DNA from 3 places in the Roseateles sp. UC29_93 genome. Region 2 is predicted to be linked to each of the others. Evidence: predicted binding sites of a transcription regulator. Region 2 holds the regulator's gene; each other region holds the start of a gene.
What was found. Region 2 encodes LexA, which represses DNA repair genes until DNA is damaged. Its sites were predicted from a motif close to ACTGTATNNNNATACAGT; they were not measured.

Region 1 (5,655 bases), 3.0 Mb from region 2:
CGTGCTGTTCGTCACTGCGCAGGTGCCGCCTCAACGGCTGATGCAACTCGCGTTGCCGCTCTACGCCGTCGGCGTGACCCTGCTGGTGGCGGTGGCGCTGTTCGGCATCACGAAGAAGGGCGCGACCCGCTGGCTGTACGTCGGCACGCAGATCCAGCCGTCGGAACTGCTGAAGATCGCGGTGCCGCTGATGCTGGCCTGGTGGTTCCAGAAGCGCGAAGGCCAGTTGCGGCTGCCCGACTTCGTCGCCGCCTTCATCCTGCTGGTGGTGCCGGTCGGGCTGATCGCGAAGCAGCCGGATCTGGGCACGTCGCTGCTGGTGCTGGGCGCGGGCCTGTACGTGATCTTCTTCGCCGGGCTGTCGTGGAAGCTGATCATCCCGGCCCTGGTGCTGGCCGGCGCGGGCATCACGGCGCTGGTCTTCAGCGAGGACCAGATCTGCCAGCCCGACGTGAAATGGGTCGTGCTGAAGGACTACCAGAAGGACCGTGTCTGCACCTTGCTGGACCCGACGAAGGATCCGCTGGGCAAGGGCTTCCACATCATCCAGGGCGAGATCGCGATCGGCTCCGGCGGCGTGACCGGCAAGGGCTTCATGAAGGGCACGCAGACGCACCTGGAGTTCATTCCGGAACGGACGACCGACTTCATCTTCGCGGCCTACGGCGAGGAGTTCGGACTGATCGGAGCGGCGGGACTGCTGATCGGCTTCACCGCGCTGATCCTGCGCGGACTGGCGATCGCGCACGAGGCGCCGACCTTGTTCTCGAGACTGCTCGCGGGGGCGATCACGTTGAGCTTCTTCACCTACGTGTTCGTGAACATGGGCATGGTCACCGGCATCCTCCCTGTGGTGGGTGTGCCACTGCCGTTCATCTCCTATGGGGGAACGGCGATGGTGACGCTGGGCTTGTCGCTCGGGATGCTGATGTCGATCGCCAAGAGCCGGGGCGGGACGCAGCGCTGAGCGGGCGGCGGCTTCCGGTGGCGGAAGCGGTCAGGAGCCGGCGTTCTGCAGCGGGTGCGCGGCGAACCGGACCGTGAATCGCGCGCCCCGGCCCTGCGCCTTCCGATTCCGCCTGTCGACGCGCTCGCGTGTCATCGACCGCAATCTCCGCTTCATGCTGCTGGACGATCTCGCGCACGATCGCCAGCCCCAGTCCGGAGCCGTCGACGTTGGTGCCCAGCGCGCGGTAGAACGGCTGGAAGATCTGCTCGCGTTCCGACTCGGCGATGCCCGGTCCGGAGTCTTCCACCTGCAGCACGCAGACCTGTCCGAACGGGTCCTCGACCACGCGCACCGTGACCGTTCCGTCACTCGGCGTGTAGAGCAGCGCGTTGTCGACGAGGTTGCGGATCAGCTCGCGGATCAGCAGCGGATGCCCGCTGATGCGCAGCCCGGCCTGGCTCGCTTCCGGTCCCTCGTAGCCAAGGTCCAGCCGCTTCTCCATGGCCCGCGGCACGAAGTCGCGCACGGTCTCGATCGCCAGCACGGCGAGGTTCACTTCGCTGCGCCGGGCGGCGTGCTCCTGGTCCTCGGCGCGGGCCATCGCCAGCAGCTGGTTGACCATGTGCGCGGCGCGCTGGCTCGACACCGCGATCTGCTTCAGCGATCGGCGCAGCTCCGCAGGCGAGCTGCGTCCCTCGTCGATCTCGCGCTGCGCCAGCTCGGCTTGCGTGCGCAGCCCCGCGAGCGGCGTCTTCAGCTGATGCGCGGCGTCGGCCAGGAAATGCTTCTGCGACCGGATGGACTGGTCGAGCCGCTCCAGCAGATCGTTGATCGCCTGCACCAGCGGCGCGACTTCGTCGGGGATGCGCTGTTCATCGATGGGGCTCAGGTCCGAGCTGTCGCGGGAGCGGATGCGCCGCTGCAGGTCGTTCAACGGCGCGATCCCGCGCGCCAGTGCCAGCCACACCAGCAGCACCGCCAGCGGCAGGATCACGAACTGCGGCAGGATGACGCCCTTGATGATCTCGTTGGTCAGCCGCGAGCGCTTGCCCAGCGTCTCCGCGACCTGCACCAGCATCATCCGGTCGCTGCCCGCCATCCCCTCTGGCACCACCCACAGGTAGGACACGCGCACCGCCTCGTTGTTGATCTCGTCGAACCGGCGATTCACCTCCCAGGGAACGATCGGCGGCTCGACCTCGGGCACCGGCAGCAGCGCATCGCCGCTCAGCAGCTCGCCGCGCAGGCCCAGTACCTGGTAGTAGACGGTGTCGGATTCGTCCGCGCGCAGCAGGGCGGCGGCCTCGGGCGCGAGCGCGTAGCGCGACCGGCCGCGCCGCGCCGCCGCATCGCCTGGCCCGGGCTCGGTCACGACCTGCAGGCCGAGCGTGCGCGCCATCTCGTCGAGCTCACGGTCATAGGGCTTGTTGGCGATGCCCTGGGCCACCAGCCAGGTCAGGGCGACGCTGATCGGCCAGATGACCAGCAGCGGCGCGAGCATCCAGTCGAGGATCTCGCCGAACAGCGAGCGATGGCCGGTGGAATCAGTCGCCATGACGCGCACCGTGGGTCAGGCGTCCGCGCGGAGCTGTCCCGCGCCTCGCGCGGCCAGGCCCACGCGACCGCTCAGCCGGGAATCTTCTCAAGGCAGTAGCCCAGTCCGCGCACCGTCGCGATGCGGGATCGGGCCCTGCTCGATCTTCTTGCGCAACCGATGGATGTAGACCTCGATCGCGTTGTTGCTGACCTCTTCGCCCCACTCGCACAGGCGCTCGACCAACTGGTCCTTGCTGACGAGGCGGCCGGCGCGCTGCAGCAGCACTTCCAGCAGCGACAGCTCGCGCGCCGAGAGTTCCACCATCTGGTCGTTGATGTAGGCGACGCGTCCCGTCGCGTCGAAGGTCAGCGGACCGTGGCGGATGACGCTCGAGGCGGTGCCCAGGCCGCGGCGCGTGAGTGCGCGCACGCGGGCTTCGAGCTCCTGCAGCGAGAACGGCTTGGCCATGTAGTCGTCGGCGCCCAGGTCCAGGCCCTTGACGCGTTCCTCGATGCTGTCGGCCGCGGTCAGGATCAGCACCGGCACGGAGGATCCTCGTGCGCGCAGCCGCCTCAGCACCTCCAGGCCGTGCAGCTTGGGCAGGCCCAGATCGAGGATCAGGAGATCGAATTCATGCGAGGCCAGCGCGGCATCCGCCTCGCTGCCGCTGCCGACCTGATCGACGGCGCAGCCCGACGCCCGCAACGAGCGCAGAAGGCCGTCGGCCAGGACCTGGTCGTCTTCGGCGATCAAGATGCGCATGTGTCGTCCCCTCTGGTTATGGAGACATTCTAGGGAGCGGCCTGCTGGTGTTCCCTAGGCGTTTCCGAGGCGTTCGCTCGGCATGCGTCGGGCGTGGCGACTCACACCGACGACAGCGCGGCGTGGGGATGACTCCCACCGAAGGCGGAAAAAGGTGGGAACTGCGACGGCTGGCTCATCCAGTGAGCCATCTGGTGCTTAGGATGCCTACATCGACCCGTTGCCGGCACCGCAAAGCGCATCCGGCCGCTTCGACAAAGTACTGTACAGATATACAGATTGCGCCATAATCCGCCGCAGCCAACAGGAGAAGATTGCATGGACGCCCCCGTGAAGAACGCCAACACCGAAAAAGCCAAGGCCCTGCAGGCCGCCCTCGCCCAGATCGAAAAGCAGTTCGGCAAGGGCTCCATCATGCGGCTGGCCGAAGGCGAGAAGATCGAGGACATCCAGGTCGTCTCCACCGGCTCCCTGGGTCTGGACATCGCGCTGGGCGTCGGCGGTCTGCCGCGCGGCCGCGTGGTCGAGATCTACGGTCCTGAATCCTCGGGCAAGACCACGCTGACGCTGCAGGTCATCGCCCAGATGCAGAAGCTGGACGGCGTGTGCGCCTTCATCGACGCCGAGCACGCGCTGGACGTCCAGTACGCGCAGAAGCTGGGCGTCAACCTGCAGGAACTGCTGATCAGCCAGCCCGACACCGGCGAACAGGCCCTGGAGATCGTGGATTCGCTGGTGCGCTCGGGGTCGGTGGACCTGATCGTCATCGACTCGGTCGCCGCGCTGACGCCGAAGGCGGAACTCGAAGGCGAGATGGGCGACTCGCTGCCCGGCCTGCAGGCCCGACTGATCAGCCAGGCGCTGCGCAAGCTGACCGCCACCATCAAGAAGACCAACTGCACCGTCGTCTTCATCAACCAGATCCGGATGAAGATCGGTGTGATGTTCGGCAGCCCGGAAACGACCACCGGCGGCAACGCGCTGAAGTTCTACGCTTCGGTGCGCCTGGACATCCGCCGCATCGGCTCGATCAAGAAGGGCGAGGAAGTCATCGGTTCCGAGACCAAGGTCAAGGTCGTCAAGAACAAGGTGGCACCGCCGTTCAAGACGGCGGAGTTCGACATCCTCTACGGCGAAGGCATCAGTCGCGAGGGCGAGATCATCGACATGGGCGTGGCCGCCAAGATCGTCGAGAAGGCCGGCTCCTGGTACGCCTACAGCGGCGAGAAGATCGGCCAGGGCAAGGACAACGCGCGTGAGTTCCTGCGCGAGAACGCGGACCTGGCGGTCGAGATCGAGAACAAGATCCGCGAATCCCTGGGCATCCCCTTGTTGGGGGCAACGCCCGGCGGCGACGCCGAGTAAACGCGGGGCTTTCACATGACCCCGCCCGACGGTCGGCGGGGCCGGGCCTCGCAGCCGCTGTCGCTGAAGGCTCGCGCGATTGCGTTGCTCGCGCAGCGCGAGCACAGCGCGATGGAGCTGCGACGCAAGCTGCTGCGCATCGCGCGTGATCGGCAAGCCGAAGCCAGCGAGGCTTCGGAACCGAGGGGCGACGAATTCGCGGATGAAGCCGGGTCGAAGGGCCTGGACGACGAAGTCGATGCGGTCCTCGATTGGCTCAAGGCCAACGCTTATTTGGACGAGTCGCGGTTTGTCGAATCCCGCATCCACGTACGCTCTCAGCGCTTCGGTCAGCGACGTATCGAGCAGGAGCTCGCCCAGCATGGGCTCGCTTTGGACGCGGAACAGCGCTCGACACTTGTGGCCGGCGAATTGGATCGCGCCTGCGAATTGCTTCGGCACAAGTTCGGTGATGGCCCCGCCCTCGATGCAGCGGCGCTAGCCAAACGCCTGCGTTTCCTCATCGGACGGGGATTCGGTTCGGATCTCGCGCGCCGGGCGGTTCGACGCGTCGCCGAGGAAAACGATGCCGATGCGTGAAGCGCGCGTCGGACTGGTCACCGGTCTTGCCGCCTGAATGAGCGACAGGGGCTGAAACTCCCCGAAACTTCGTGCGTCATGAGCACCTTGCGGCGCGCTGACAAGCCCACGCCAGTGCGCGTCTCAACCGCGCCAAGGGCTTGATGCAACGCAGCATGCTACATTTTCGGCTTCGCAAAACAGCCCGCCGGCGTTCGTCCGCGGGCGTGTTTTCGCGTGTTTGCATCGGTTTTATGTCTTCCTCCGCCTCCCCCGAGCGCCATCCACCGCATCATCGTCGCGCCGTCGACGTGCGGTCCTTATGGTCGCGACGACGGGTTCCTTGTCGCGGAGACCCGGTTGAATCCGGCGTTGCAAACCTCCTCTCCACGCCGGCACCGCGGAGCGCCCGCGGCACTGGCAGCCTCTTCCTGATTCATCCATCAAGCGAGACCTCCCTATGAAGATTCACGAGTACCAGGGC
Region 2 (5,655 bases):
GGACCTCGTGAGGATCCTTGCGTTGCGTCGCTGTCGCCTCGTCGAGGCGCGCGCAGTGTCTCGGGTTTCCCCCACCGCTCGGAATCCGGGTAATCCCGCAAGCTATGACATTCCATGCGGCCTGTGGAACGCACCCGATAGTCGGCTTCAACAATGGAAGATAAAGACCATTTCAATTGCGAGCAATTTAATTGCTCGCTATAGTTCAGCCCATGCCGAACACAAAGCGCTTCAAACCGCAGGTCGCTGCCGCCCCGGCCCCGACCCGCGCCCAGCCGGTGCCCGCGGGCACGGACTGGCTGAAGCTGGATGTTCAGCTGTGCTTCGCGCTCTATTCGACCTCGCTGGCGATGACGAAGCTCTACAAGCCGCTGTTGGCTCCCCTGGGCCTGACCTATCCGCAATACCTGGCGATGCTGGTGCTGTGGGAGACCGACGGCCCGAGCGTCTCCGATCTGGGGCAACGCTTGAACCTGGACTCCGGCACGCTGACGCCGCTGCTGAAACGCCTGGAATCGAACGGCCTCATCGAACGCCGCCGCGCCATGGCCGATGAGCGCCGCGTCGAGATCCACCTGACGCCCGCCGGCCGCGCACTGCGTGAGCAAGCCGTCGCCATCCCCGAACAACTGGCCTGCGCCAGCGCCTGCGGTCCCGCCGAACTGGAGTCGCTGACAAGACGCCTGCATGAATTGCGAGCCAATGTACTGACCCATCTGGCACGCGATCCCGCCGATCCCGTCACTGTCGACGGGGATGGCGAGACCTGACCCCGAGTTGTCCGTTCACCCCTCACCCATCACCACCAAGGAGCCTCACATGGCCATCGAAAAAGCCCTCTACACCGCCACCGCCACCGCCACTGGCGGCCGTCAAGGCACCGCGCAATCGTCCGACGGCGCGCTGAAGGTCGATCTGTCCACGCCGAAGGAACTCGGCGGCGGCGGCGGCCCCGGCACCAACCCGGAACAGCTGTTCGCAGCGGGCTACTCGGCCTGCTTCATCGGCGCGATGAAGGCCGTCTCGGGTCGCAACAAGGTCGCGCTGCCGGCCGAAGTCTCGATCACCAGCGAAGTCGGCATCGGCCCCCACGCCAACAAGCCGGGCGCCTTCGGCATCGCCGTGTCGATGAAGATCTCCGTGCCGGGCATGGACCGCGCCGCGCTGGAGAAGCTGGTCGCCGAAGCCCATGAGGTCTGCCCGTACTCGAACGCCACGCGCGGCAACATCGACGTCACGCTGACGATCGTCTGATCATCCGGGTCCGGCTCGTTCCGGACTCTCGATGGAAAAAAAGCGCCGGCAATGCCGGCGCTTTTCGTTGGCGCGCCTTCTTTGGCGCACATTCTTTGGCCCGATGAGATCAGCGCGGGCGCAGCAACGTGAGCATCAACTCGATGCGCGCCGTCCAGGGCGATAGCGCGGCCGCGGGCTCGTCGGACGCACCGACGATGCGCCCCTGCGCGCAACGCGTCGTACGCCAGACCGGGACGCCGGCGTCCTTCAACGCCTGCACCGGCGCGTCGAGCGCACGATTCAGCGTGCCGTTCCCGGTGCAGGCCAGCACCAGCCCCTGGAGCCCTGCCGCACGCCACGCGTCGAGTGAACGCACTTCCGAGCCGGCGTGGCTGCCGAGCACCTCGACCCAAGGCCACCGCGACGCGTCTTCGGGAAGCAGACCCACACCCAACGCCTCGCCTTGCGGCCAGTCGCGGAAACGGCGCAACGTCCCCTCCTCCACCACGGCCAGCGGACCGGCGTCGGGCCCCGCCTCGAAGGCGTTCAGGCGATAGCTGTGCGTCTTGCGCAGCTCCAACCCGGACCACACCTGGCCCGCCACGACCGCGACGACGCCGCGCACGCCTTCGGCTTCGGCAACAGCCACCGCATCCAGCAGGTTCTGCGGACCGTCCGCCTGGATGGCCGTGGCCGGGCGCATCGCGGCCGTCAGGACCACCGGCTTCTCCGGCGCGAGCACGCGTTGCAGCAGGTAAGCGGTCTCCTCGAGCGTGTCGGTGCCATGCGTGATCACGATGCCGCGGACCTCGGGGCGATCCAGATGCTCCCGCACCCGACGCGCGAGTCGCGCCCAGGTCGCGTGATCCATGTCCTTGCTGTCGAGCTGAGCCAGCTGCTCAGCCTCGAGCGCCTTCGACGCCAACGCCGGTACCGCGCTCACCAGCGACTCGACCGACAGCGAGCCGGCCTTGTAGCCGACGTTATCCGTCGCACTGCCGGAGGCCCCGGCGATGGTCCCGCCGGTGCCGATGATCACGAGGGTCTGGGCCACACTTTGCAATTTCTCGTCTCCTGTATAAAAATCCAGATGCTGGATGAATTCTCAGGCGGCTTTTGAACCATCAGGGTCGCCGCGTTCTCGACATCCGGTCCTCAATGGAAAAAAGGCTTGCTCGTGGATACACCGCCCAAACTCACTGCCCGGCAACAGCAGATCTTCGATCTGGTCCGCGACAGCATCGAGAGCACCGGCTCGCCGCCCACCCGCGCGGAGATCGCGCAGCAACTGGGATTCAAGTCCGCGAATGCGGCCGAGGAACACCTGCAGGCTCTGGCGCGAAAAGGCGTCATCGAGTTGGTCGGCGGTACCGCACGTGGCATCCGCCTGCCGTCGACCGCCTTGCGTCAGGTCAATCGCGCCCGGGAGCACAGCCAGTTCGCGCTGCCGCTGGCGAGCCTCGCACAGTTGACGCTGCCGCTCGTGGGCCGCGTCGCTGCCGGCGCGCCGATCCTCGCCGAGGAACATGTCGAGCAGCACTATAGCGTCGACCCCTCGATGTTCTCGAAGGCGCCCGACTTCCTGCTCCGCGTCAAAGGCATGAGCATGAAGGACATCGGCATCATGGACGGCGACCTGCTCGCCGTTCAGAAGATCAGCGAGGCGCGCAACGGCCAGGTCGTCGTGGCGCGCATCGGTGAAGAGGTCACCGTGAAGCGCTTTCAGCGCCATGCCGACGGCATTCGCCTGCTGCCGGAGAACCCGGACTTCCAACCGATCGAGGTCACCCCCGATGAGGAGTTTGCGATCGAAGGCCTGGCAGTCGGTCTGATCCGTTCCGGCGGCTTTCACTGAGCGCCGCCATCCCCCTCATGAGCGCGCGAAAGACGCACAGCAAAGCAGCCTCGGCCGCCGAATGCGCGTCTCTGCGGCAGATTCCCGACATCGGACCGGCGATGGTGCGGGATTTCGAGTTGATGGGGATTCATCAGCCGATGGATCTCGTGGGCGCCGATGCCTTCGCGCTGTATAAGCGGATTTGCAAACTCACCGGTCAGCGGCATGACCCGTGCGTCCTGGATACTTATATGGCCGCCGTCGATTTCATGAACGGCGGCCCTCCCCGTGATTGGTGGAGTTATACGGCGCAGCGCAAGCGCGAGTATCCGGATATCTGATTGAAGAACAGAAGCGACGACCAAAGAAAAAACCCTACCGATTTGCATCGACAGGGTTTTAATGTTGGCGGAGTGGACGGGGCTCGAACCCGCGACCCCCGGCGTGACAGGCCGGTATTCTAACCAACTGAACTACCACTCCAGATACGACGCTATTGAGTGCATCGATATCATTTGCGAACAAGTTCTGCTGCAAGCAATCAGTTCTATACAGAACCGCGATGCAGCCAAGCCTTGTCAAACTTGGCGTCCCCTAGGGGATTCGAACCCCTGTAGCCACCGTGAAAGGGTGGTGTCCTAGGCCTCTAGACGAAGGGGACAGGACCTGCTTGTTTTGACTCGAACTGCGCGTACCTTGCAACCGTCACACCCGAAGGCGTTCTGGTGGAGGTAAGCGGGATCGAACCGCTGACCTCTTGCATGCCATGCAAGCGCTCTCCCAGCTGAGCTATACCCCCGAATGCTTTCGCATCGAATCGGTACGCCGCCCGAGTCTCAACTTTGTTGGCGGAGTGGACGGGGCTCGAACCCGCGACCCCCGGCGTGACAGGCCGGTATTCTAACCAACTGAACTACCACTCCAGATACTCAAGACCTTTCGATCTGTCGCATCAAACTCTTCTTGCTTTGATTTCATCAATTACTTGACGTCATCGCTGCGTCGATTTCGTTACTGTACCTGATTTTGACAACGATCAAATCGATTTCCGAAGAATTTTTCGATTTTCTCGTTCAATCTCTGGTCAGTAACCAAGCTCGAAACTTGGCGTCCCCTAGGGGATTCGAACCCCTGTAGCCACCGTGAAAGGGTGGTGTCCTAGGCCTCTAGACGAAGGGGACTGAACCTTCTTCCTTGAACCGCGCGCCACGCAAACTGAAGTTTGGTGGAGGTAAGCGGGATCGAACCGCTGACCTCTTGCATGCCATGCAAGCGCTCTCCCAGCTGAGCTATACCCCCTTCGGGGAATTCGACCCGGCTTCTTTTCGGCTTTCTGAATTTCATCGGGGAGCTCGCGCTCCCCGTTTAATTCATCGTCTGCCGCTTCGAAGTTCGTTTCGAACGTCGCGCTGTTCAAGCGAGAACGAGAGTATAGATCGAGTTTTAAACGGAACGCAAGCGGTTCAACAAAATTTCTTTGTCGAAAAGTTCCAGCACCGCATCCACCGACGGCGTCTGCGAACGACCGCAGGCCAGCACCCGCACGGGAATCGCCAGTTGCGGCATCTTGATGCCGTGCGCCGTGATCGTTTCCTTGATCGCGGCGCTGATCGACGCCTTGTCCCAATTCGCCAGCGCGTCGAGCTTGTCCGCCAGCGCCAGCACGGCCGGCTTCACGGCATCGGTCAGGTGCTGGGCCCGGTCCGCCTCGCTCGGCGTCACCGGCGACACATACATCGCCAGCCAGTCTGCCAGCGCCACCGTGGTACTGCAGCGATCCTTGAACAGCGCGCACATCGCTTCGAGGCGCTCCGGCGCGGCCAGGCCACGCCTGCCAAGTTGCACCGCCACCAGCGACGCCAGACGCGCGTCATCGGCCAGCTTGATGTAGTGCGAGTTGACCCATTCCAGCTTGGCCGGATCCCATTGCGCGGGGCTCTTCGAGAGATGGCTGCCGTCGAACCACGACACCAGCTGCGCCACGCTGTAGAGCTCGTCGTCGCCGTGGCTCCAGCCCAGGCGCGACAGGTAGTTCAGCATCGCTTCGGGCAGATAGCCGTTCTCCTCATACGCGGTGACGCTGACCGCGCCGCGGCGCTTGGACAGCTTCAGTCCGTCGTCGCCCAGGATCACCGGGATGTGGCCGAACGCCGGCAGCGCCGCGCCCAATGCGTTGAACAGGTTGATCTGCCAGGGCGTGTTGTTGATGTGCTCATCGCCGCGGAAGACATGGGTGATCTTCATGTCCCAGTCGTCGATCACGACCGCGAAGTTGTAGGTCGGGACGCCGTCCGGACGCAGCAGGATGAGGTCGTCGATCTCGCGGTTGTTGATCGTGATCGGTCCCTTGACCAGGTCGTCCCAGGTCACGTCGCCGTCGACCGGATTCTTGAAACGCACCACCGGCTCGATGCCCGCGGGAATCGCGGGCAGCGTCTTGCCCGGCTCCGGACGCCAGGTGCCGTCGTAGCGCCGCTTCTCGCCACGCGCCTCCTGGCCCGCCTTCATCGCGGCGAGCTCCTCGGGCGAGCAGTAGCAACGGTAGGCGGTGCCGGCAGCGATCATCTGTTCGATCACCGCGT
Region 3 (5,655 bases), 1.4 Mb from region 2:
GACGATGGCGAATGCACCTGCGCGCGCGAATGCCTCCGGCGGCGTATAGCGATCGAGATTCAATAGCGCGTTGATCCCGAACACCGCGAAGAGAAAGCCGATCAAGCTGAAGCGCCCTCGCTTCGACGCGAACAGTTCAGAGTGCCGGACCGTGAGGTAAGGGACTGGGCCGCTGTTCAGGAAGAACTGGATGATGAAGTTGTCCATGGGGTTGTTTCCATGACTGCCGGCGTGGCTCCCCGCCACGCCGGACGATGAGGGTTTGATCAGTGCTGTTCCATGGAATACCTGATGGGGTTGGGACGGCTGGCGGTATACGCGCCTATCAAGCCGACGGCCAAACCCGTCGATTGCATGGCCACTCCACCAAGGCCACCGAAGAACCCGGCAACGCCGCCAAGAATGGCGGCCGAGGCGATCTGCCCCGCATTGCCTCCGGAAAGATAGGAGCCGGCTCCAGAGACGATGGCGCCGACAACAGCGCCGCCCGGGCCAAACCCGCCTTGGACCTGATCTATTTCCTCCGCAGTGAGCTCCCGCATGCCCGCTTCCAGCAGCACGGTCGCCTCACTGGATGGTGTTTCAAAAGATGGGGACGTAGGGCGTGTCGTCATCGAAGTCTCTCGTTGAATGGAGAAGCGCGGCCGACATGACCGCCTTCGTCCCACGACTGATGTCAATGGGACGACTTCATTGCATCCGCCACTCGGACCTGTCTCTACGACCGAAAGGTGTACAACTTCGTGCAGGTGTCAAACATTCGGGTGGGTCGACCCACCCAAAGGAGTGGGAGGCAACCCGTCGCGGGCGCCGCAGCGCTCTCGCTCACGCCCCGAACGGCGTCGCTTCCGGCGGTTCCGGCGGCAGCGCCGCGTACTGGCCCGCGTTGATCTCGTAGAGCAGGCTCGCGGCCTCGCCGGGACAGTCGGCGACCGAGCCGGTCAAGCGCAGGCCGACACGCTCCAGCGTCTTGCGCGCCGCCGTGTTGCCCGGCGCCAGCAGCGCGTGCACCGACGTCGCATGCAGGCTCTCGAAGGCCAACGTCAGCGCCGCGGTCGCCATCTCCGCCGCATAGCCCCGACCCCAGTGATCGGACAGGAAGTGGAACTCCAGCAGCAGCGCCGGCGCGCCGCAGATGCGACCCCGGCTCAAGCCGCCGAAACCGATCGCGCCCAGCGAGGGCTGCTCCCGCAGCGCCACCGCCCACGGCCCCAGGCCGTCGCGCGTCCACAGCGCGCGCCAAAGCTCCAGCCGCTCCGACGCGGCCGGACCACCCGCGTCGAATCGACGATTCGCGGGATCGGTCAGCAGGTCGCGGAAGGCGCGTGCATCCGCCGCGGCAGGCGGACGCAGGCTCAGCCGGCGGGTCGCGGTGAGCCGCTCGACGGCGGGGATGGAGATGAAGGGCGCAAGCATAGGGTTAACCCGCAAATTATGCGCCCAACCCGGATTTCAAGTGCAGCGTCGACCGGGCGGTCGGTGACAGGCCCGGACTTGCGTCACGAAACGTGACCAAGCGCATGGAACCGCGGAAGCTTCGAGCCCGTCGCGCGCCAATCGCCCACCTTGTGTCCGCATCACAGGGGGATGCCCCTCGCGAGGGCGGTGCCGACAGCCCGCGGACAGGTCGGACAGGCCCCGCTCGCATAGCATTCCCGGCATCCGCGGGTCTCGCGGGGGGACCTCTCCCCCAACGGGTCCCGTCCCTCAGGACGACGCGGCGCCCGGCGCCGCAGGAACGAGAGCCTCGTGATGAAGCTGCTGGTCATCGAAGACAACCCGGACATCGTCGCGAACCTGTTCGCCTACCTCGAGCCGATGGGCTACGCGCTGGACGTGGCCCGCAACGGCCTGGGCGGCCTGGCGCAGGCCGCCGCCGGCTCCTACGACGCGATCGTGCTGGACCTGACCCTGCCCGGCCTGGACGGCCTGGACGTGGCCCGGCGCCTGCGCAAGGACTTCCGCCGCCCCACCCCCATCCTCATGCTGACCGCCCGCGACACGATCGCCGACAAGGTCACCGGCTTCGAGAGCGGCGCCGACGACTACCTCGTCAAGCCCTTCTCCCTGGTCGAGCTGGAGATCCGCCTCAAGGCGCTGATGCGGCGCTCGCATGGCCTGAACCTCAGTTCGGCGGTCAGCTACGCCGACGTCAGCTTCGATCCCGACACGCTCGAAGCCACCCGCGCCGGCAAGCCGCTGCAGTTGACGCCCACCGGCTACAAGCTGCTGTCCGCGCTGCTGCGCGAAGCGCCCAAGCTGGTCCGCCGCGAGGACCTCGAGCGCGAGGTCTGGGGCAACGATCCGCCCGACAGCGACGCGCTGCGCACCCACATCCACGCGCTGCGCGCGGCGCTGGACAAGCCCTTCCCCGTCCCGCTGCTGAAGACCCATCCGGGCATCGGCTACCGGCTGGTGTCGCCCGATGCGGGATGAGCCGCGGCGCGACCCCGGCGATCCACGCGGCCACCCTCGTGGCGAAGCCCGCGCCGGCCGCTCGACGGCCGCGCCGACCACGCTGCGCACGCGCGTGGCCGCCGCCTTCCTGCTGCTGACGCTGCTGGTCTGCGGCGCCTTCGCGGTCGCCGCGGTGCGCATCGCCTCGAGCATCGAGGACCGCCTCGTCGACCAGCGCCTGGACCGCACCGCCGACGAGCTGATCGCCCGCGAGAAGCAGGGCCTGGAAGCCGACCTGCCGCCCAGCGTCACGCTCTACAAGGGCGATGCCATCCCGCAGGCACTGCGCGGCAAGCCGCCGGGCAAGTACACGCTGCCGCAGGAGGACGCCACCTTCACCGCCCTGGTCCGCGACGACCTCGGGACGGTCTTCGTGCTGACCGACCGCGACGAGGATTTCGCCAAGATCGAGGCGGGCGTCTACGGCCTGCTCGGCCTGGCCTTCGTCTGCTGCCTGGGACTGGCGCTGTTCCTGGCGCAACTGACCGCGAGCCGCATCGTCGCCCCGGTCACCGCGCTGGCCCGCGCCGTCGAGACCGACACCGCGCCGCGCGAATATCCGCTGCTGGACTCGACCGACGAACTGGGCGTGCTGTCGCGCGCATTCGCGGCCAAGACCGAGGCGCAGCAGCGCTACCTGGACCGCGAGCGCTGGTTCACCGGCGATGTCAGCCATGAGTTGAGAACGCCGCTGGCTGTGATGCTGGGCGCCGCCGAAATCCTGAAGGCGCGGCTGCACGATCGCGACGACATGGTCGAACTGGCCGAGCGCATCCGGCGCACCGCGGCCGACACCAGCGAGCGCGTCGTCGCGATGCTGCTGCTGTCGCGCGACCCGGCCAGCATCGGCGCGCCGCCGACCGCGCTGCTGCCGCTGCTGCGCCAGGAGATGGAACGCTGCCGGCCGCTGCTCAAGGGCAAGGAGGTCGAGATGACGCTGCATGCCGCGTCCGCCGACGCCGGCCTGGAAGTGCCCGCGCGGCCTGAGCTCGCGGCCATCGCGCTGGGCAACCTCATCCGCAATGCCTGCCAGTTCACCGACCAGGGCCGCGTCGACATCCGGCTCGAGGCCGGCCGCGTGGTCATCGAGGACACCGGCATCGGCATCCCGCCGGCGGTGCGCGACCGGATCTTCGACCGCTTCATGCAGGTCGACCCGGCGGGCGCCGGCAGCGCGGGCCTGGGCCTGGCCATCGTCAAGCGCGTCGCCGAGCACCTGGGCTGGACCGTGAGCCTGGAAGCGCCGGCCCGTGGGGGTACGCGATTCGTACTCGCTTTTCCCACGTCGCCCGCCTCCGCCGAGATGCCGGCCGGCCATCGGGACATTCTCCCGACTTGAGTTGAAACAGCCCTGGACGGGGCTGTCGTCGTCCTATACTGTATGCACATACAGTAATCCCACGCCGGTTCCTCAACCGGCGTTTTTGTCTCTCGACGACGCCCGCCATGCCTGCCCTGTCCGCCCCTCTCGCCCCACTTCCGCCTGCCGTGGCGGAGGCGATCTGGCGCGGCGACGCGCTGGGCCGCGGCACCGACACCGTCTGGCCGAGCGGCTTCGACGCGCTGGACGCCGAGCTGCCCGGGGGCGGCTGGCCAGGGCGCCAGTTGACCGAAGTGCTGCTGCCGCAGTTCTCGCTGGCCGAATGGCGGTTGGCGGGACCGGCGCTCCGACGCGTCGTCGCCGACGGTGCCGCGGTGGCGATGGTCGGACCGCCCAAGCGCCCCCACCTGCCCGGCCTGATGCACCTGGGGCTGGATGAGCGCCACCTCGTCTGGATCGACGCGCGCGCGCCGTCGGAGCGGCTCTGGTGCACCGAACAGCTGATCAAGTCCAACGCCGCCGGCGCGGTGCTGGCCTGGCTGCCGCAAGCCGCGCCCGAGCAGTTGCGGCGGCTGCAGGTGCTGGCGCAGTCGTTCGAAGGACCGGTGTTCCTGTTCCGGCCGCTGGCGGCCCGCCATGACCCGTCGCCGGCGCCGCTGCGGGTGCTGGCGACGATCGATGTCGACTGGGCCCTGGACGTCCAGATCCTCAAGCGCAAAGGCCCCGCCCACGAGACCCCGCTGCGGCTGGCCTCGATCCCCGGCGGGCTCGAGCATGTCCTGACCCCGCGCGTGATGCGGCCCAGCACGATGCGCCCGGTGGCGCCGATGACGGTGCCGGTCGCCGACGTGGCCGAAGCCGTCAACGAGAGGGGCAGCCAGGCACAGGTCATTGCCGGGCCCCTGCTCGAGACGGTGTCCGAATCCCTCCACGAGCCCGTGGCGCTCACCCTGTTCCCGGAGTTCTCCCATGTTGTGGGTCGCACTGATCCTGCCGCCTCGTCCGCCGGCACCGTTTGAGGACCCGTCGACCGCGCCGCCGCCGCATCCCTGGGGGATCTGCGCGGAGACGCAGGCGGGCCTGGCGGTGTGGTGCCTGCAGTTCACGCCGCGCGTGGCGCTGATGGAGGACGCCGTCGTGATGGAGGTCGAGGCCAGCCTGCGGCTGTTCCGCGGCCTGCCCGCGCTGAAGGCGCGCCTGAGCGACGAAGCGCCCGACCTGGGCGCCGTGGGCATCGGCTGGGCGCCGTCGGCCACCGCCGCGCTGGTACTGGCGCGTTGCGGCGTGCTCGACCTCGGCGGGCGGCTGTTGCAGGCGGTGCTGGACCCGTTGCCGCTGCAGGCGCTGAGCGCCGGCGCGGAACACGCGGAACCGTTGAGCCGCGCCGGCATCAACACGCTGGGCCAGTTGCGGGCGCTGCCGCGCGGCGGCATCAGCCGCCGCTTCGGCGCGGCGCTGCTGACGATGCTGGACCAGGCCTACGGACTGCGGCCCGAGGCGCACGCCTGGGTCGCGCTGCCCGAGGACTTCCACGCCCGCGTCGAGCTCCCCTGCCGCGAGGACCACGCGCCCGCGCTGCTGCTGGGCACGCGGCCGCTGCTGATGCGGCTGTGCGGCTGGCTGGCGGCGCGCCATGCGGGCGCCACCGGCGTCACGCTGCACTGGGTGCACGACTCGATGCGCGCCAAGGACGCCGGCGAAGGCGGTTGCCTCACGATCCGCACCGCCGAGCCGATCCGCGAGCTCGAACACTTCTGCCGGCTGATGGCCGAGCATCTGGCCAAGACCCAGTTGCTGGCGCCGGTCGGTGAACTGCGGCTGGAGGCGGTCGGCGTGCAGGCGCTGGTGGAGGACAGCGGCTCGCTGCTGCCCGACGT

Region 1: the regulator LexA is predicted to act here: its motif matches at 3,510-3,527, upstream of recA (recombinase RecA).
Region 3: the regulator LexA is predicted to act here: its motif matches at 3,834-3,851, upstream of imuA (translesion DNA synthesis-associated protein ImuA).

What each region holds. Positions count from the first base shown of each region.
Region 1 is NZ_CP170545.1:1,831,564-1,837,218, forward strand. It holds gene rodA (rod shape-determining protein RodA) at 1-967, shown strand, start outside; gene ACFJIX_RS08595 (sensor histidine kinase) at 873-2,504, opposite strand; partial or broken gene ACFJIX_RS08600 (response regulator) at 2,576-3,248, opposite strand; gene recA (recombinase RecA) at 3,567-4,613, shown strand; gene ACFJIX_RS08610 (regulatory protein RecX) at 4,629-5,192, shown strand; partial or broken gene sucC (ADP-forming succinate--CoA ligase subunit beta) at 5,632-5,655, shown strand, end outside.
Region 2 is NZ_CP170545.1:5,449,824-5,455,478, forward strand. It holds gene ACFJIX_RS25260 (MarR family winged helix-turn-helix transcriptional regulator) at 213-770, shown strand; gene ACFJIX_RS25265 (organic hydroperoxide resistance protein) at 820-1,254, shown strand; gene ACFJIX_RS25270 (asparaginase) at 1,364-2,275, opposite strand; gene lexA (transcriptional repressor LexA) at 2,414-3,091, shown strand; gene ACFJIX_RS25280 (helix-hairpin-helix domain-containing protein) at 3,109-3,414, shown strand; tRNA gene ACFJIX_RS25285 (tRNA-Asp) at 3,480-3,556, opposite strand; tRNA gene ACFJIX_RS25290 (tRNA-Glu) at 3,659-3,734, opposite strand; tRNA gene ACFJIX_RS25295 (tRNA-Ala) at 3,797-3,872, opposite strand; tRNA gene ACFJIX_RS25300 (tRNA-Asp) at 3,920-3,996, opposite strand; tRNA gene ACFJIX_RS25305 (tRNA-Glu) at 4,179-4,254, opposite strand; tRNA gene ACFJIX_RS25310 (tRNA-Ala) at 4,297-4,372, opposite strand; gene gltX (glutamate--tRNA ligase) at 4,517-5,655, opposite strand, start outside.
Region 3 is NZ_CP170545.1:206,629-212,283, forward strand. It holds gene ACFJIX_RS00920 (hypothetical protein) at 1-207, opposite strand, end outside; gene ACFJIX_RS00925 (class IIb bacteriocin, lactobin A/cerein 7B family) at 267-614, opposite strand; gene ACFJIX_RS00930 (GNAT family N-acetyltransferase) at 826-1,416, opposite strand; gene ACFJIX_RS00935 (response regulator transcription factor) at 1,753-2,436, shown strand; gene ACFJIX_RS00940 (sensor histidine kinase) at 2,426-3,796, shown strand; gene imuA (translesion DNA synthesis-associated protein ImuA) at 3,904-4,797, shown strand; gene ACFJIX_RS00950 (Y-family DNA polymerase) at 4,748-5,655, shown strand, end outside.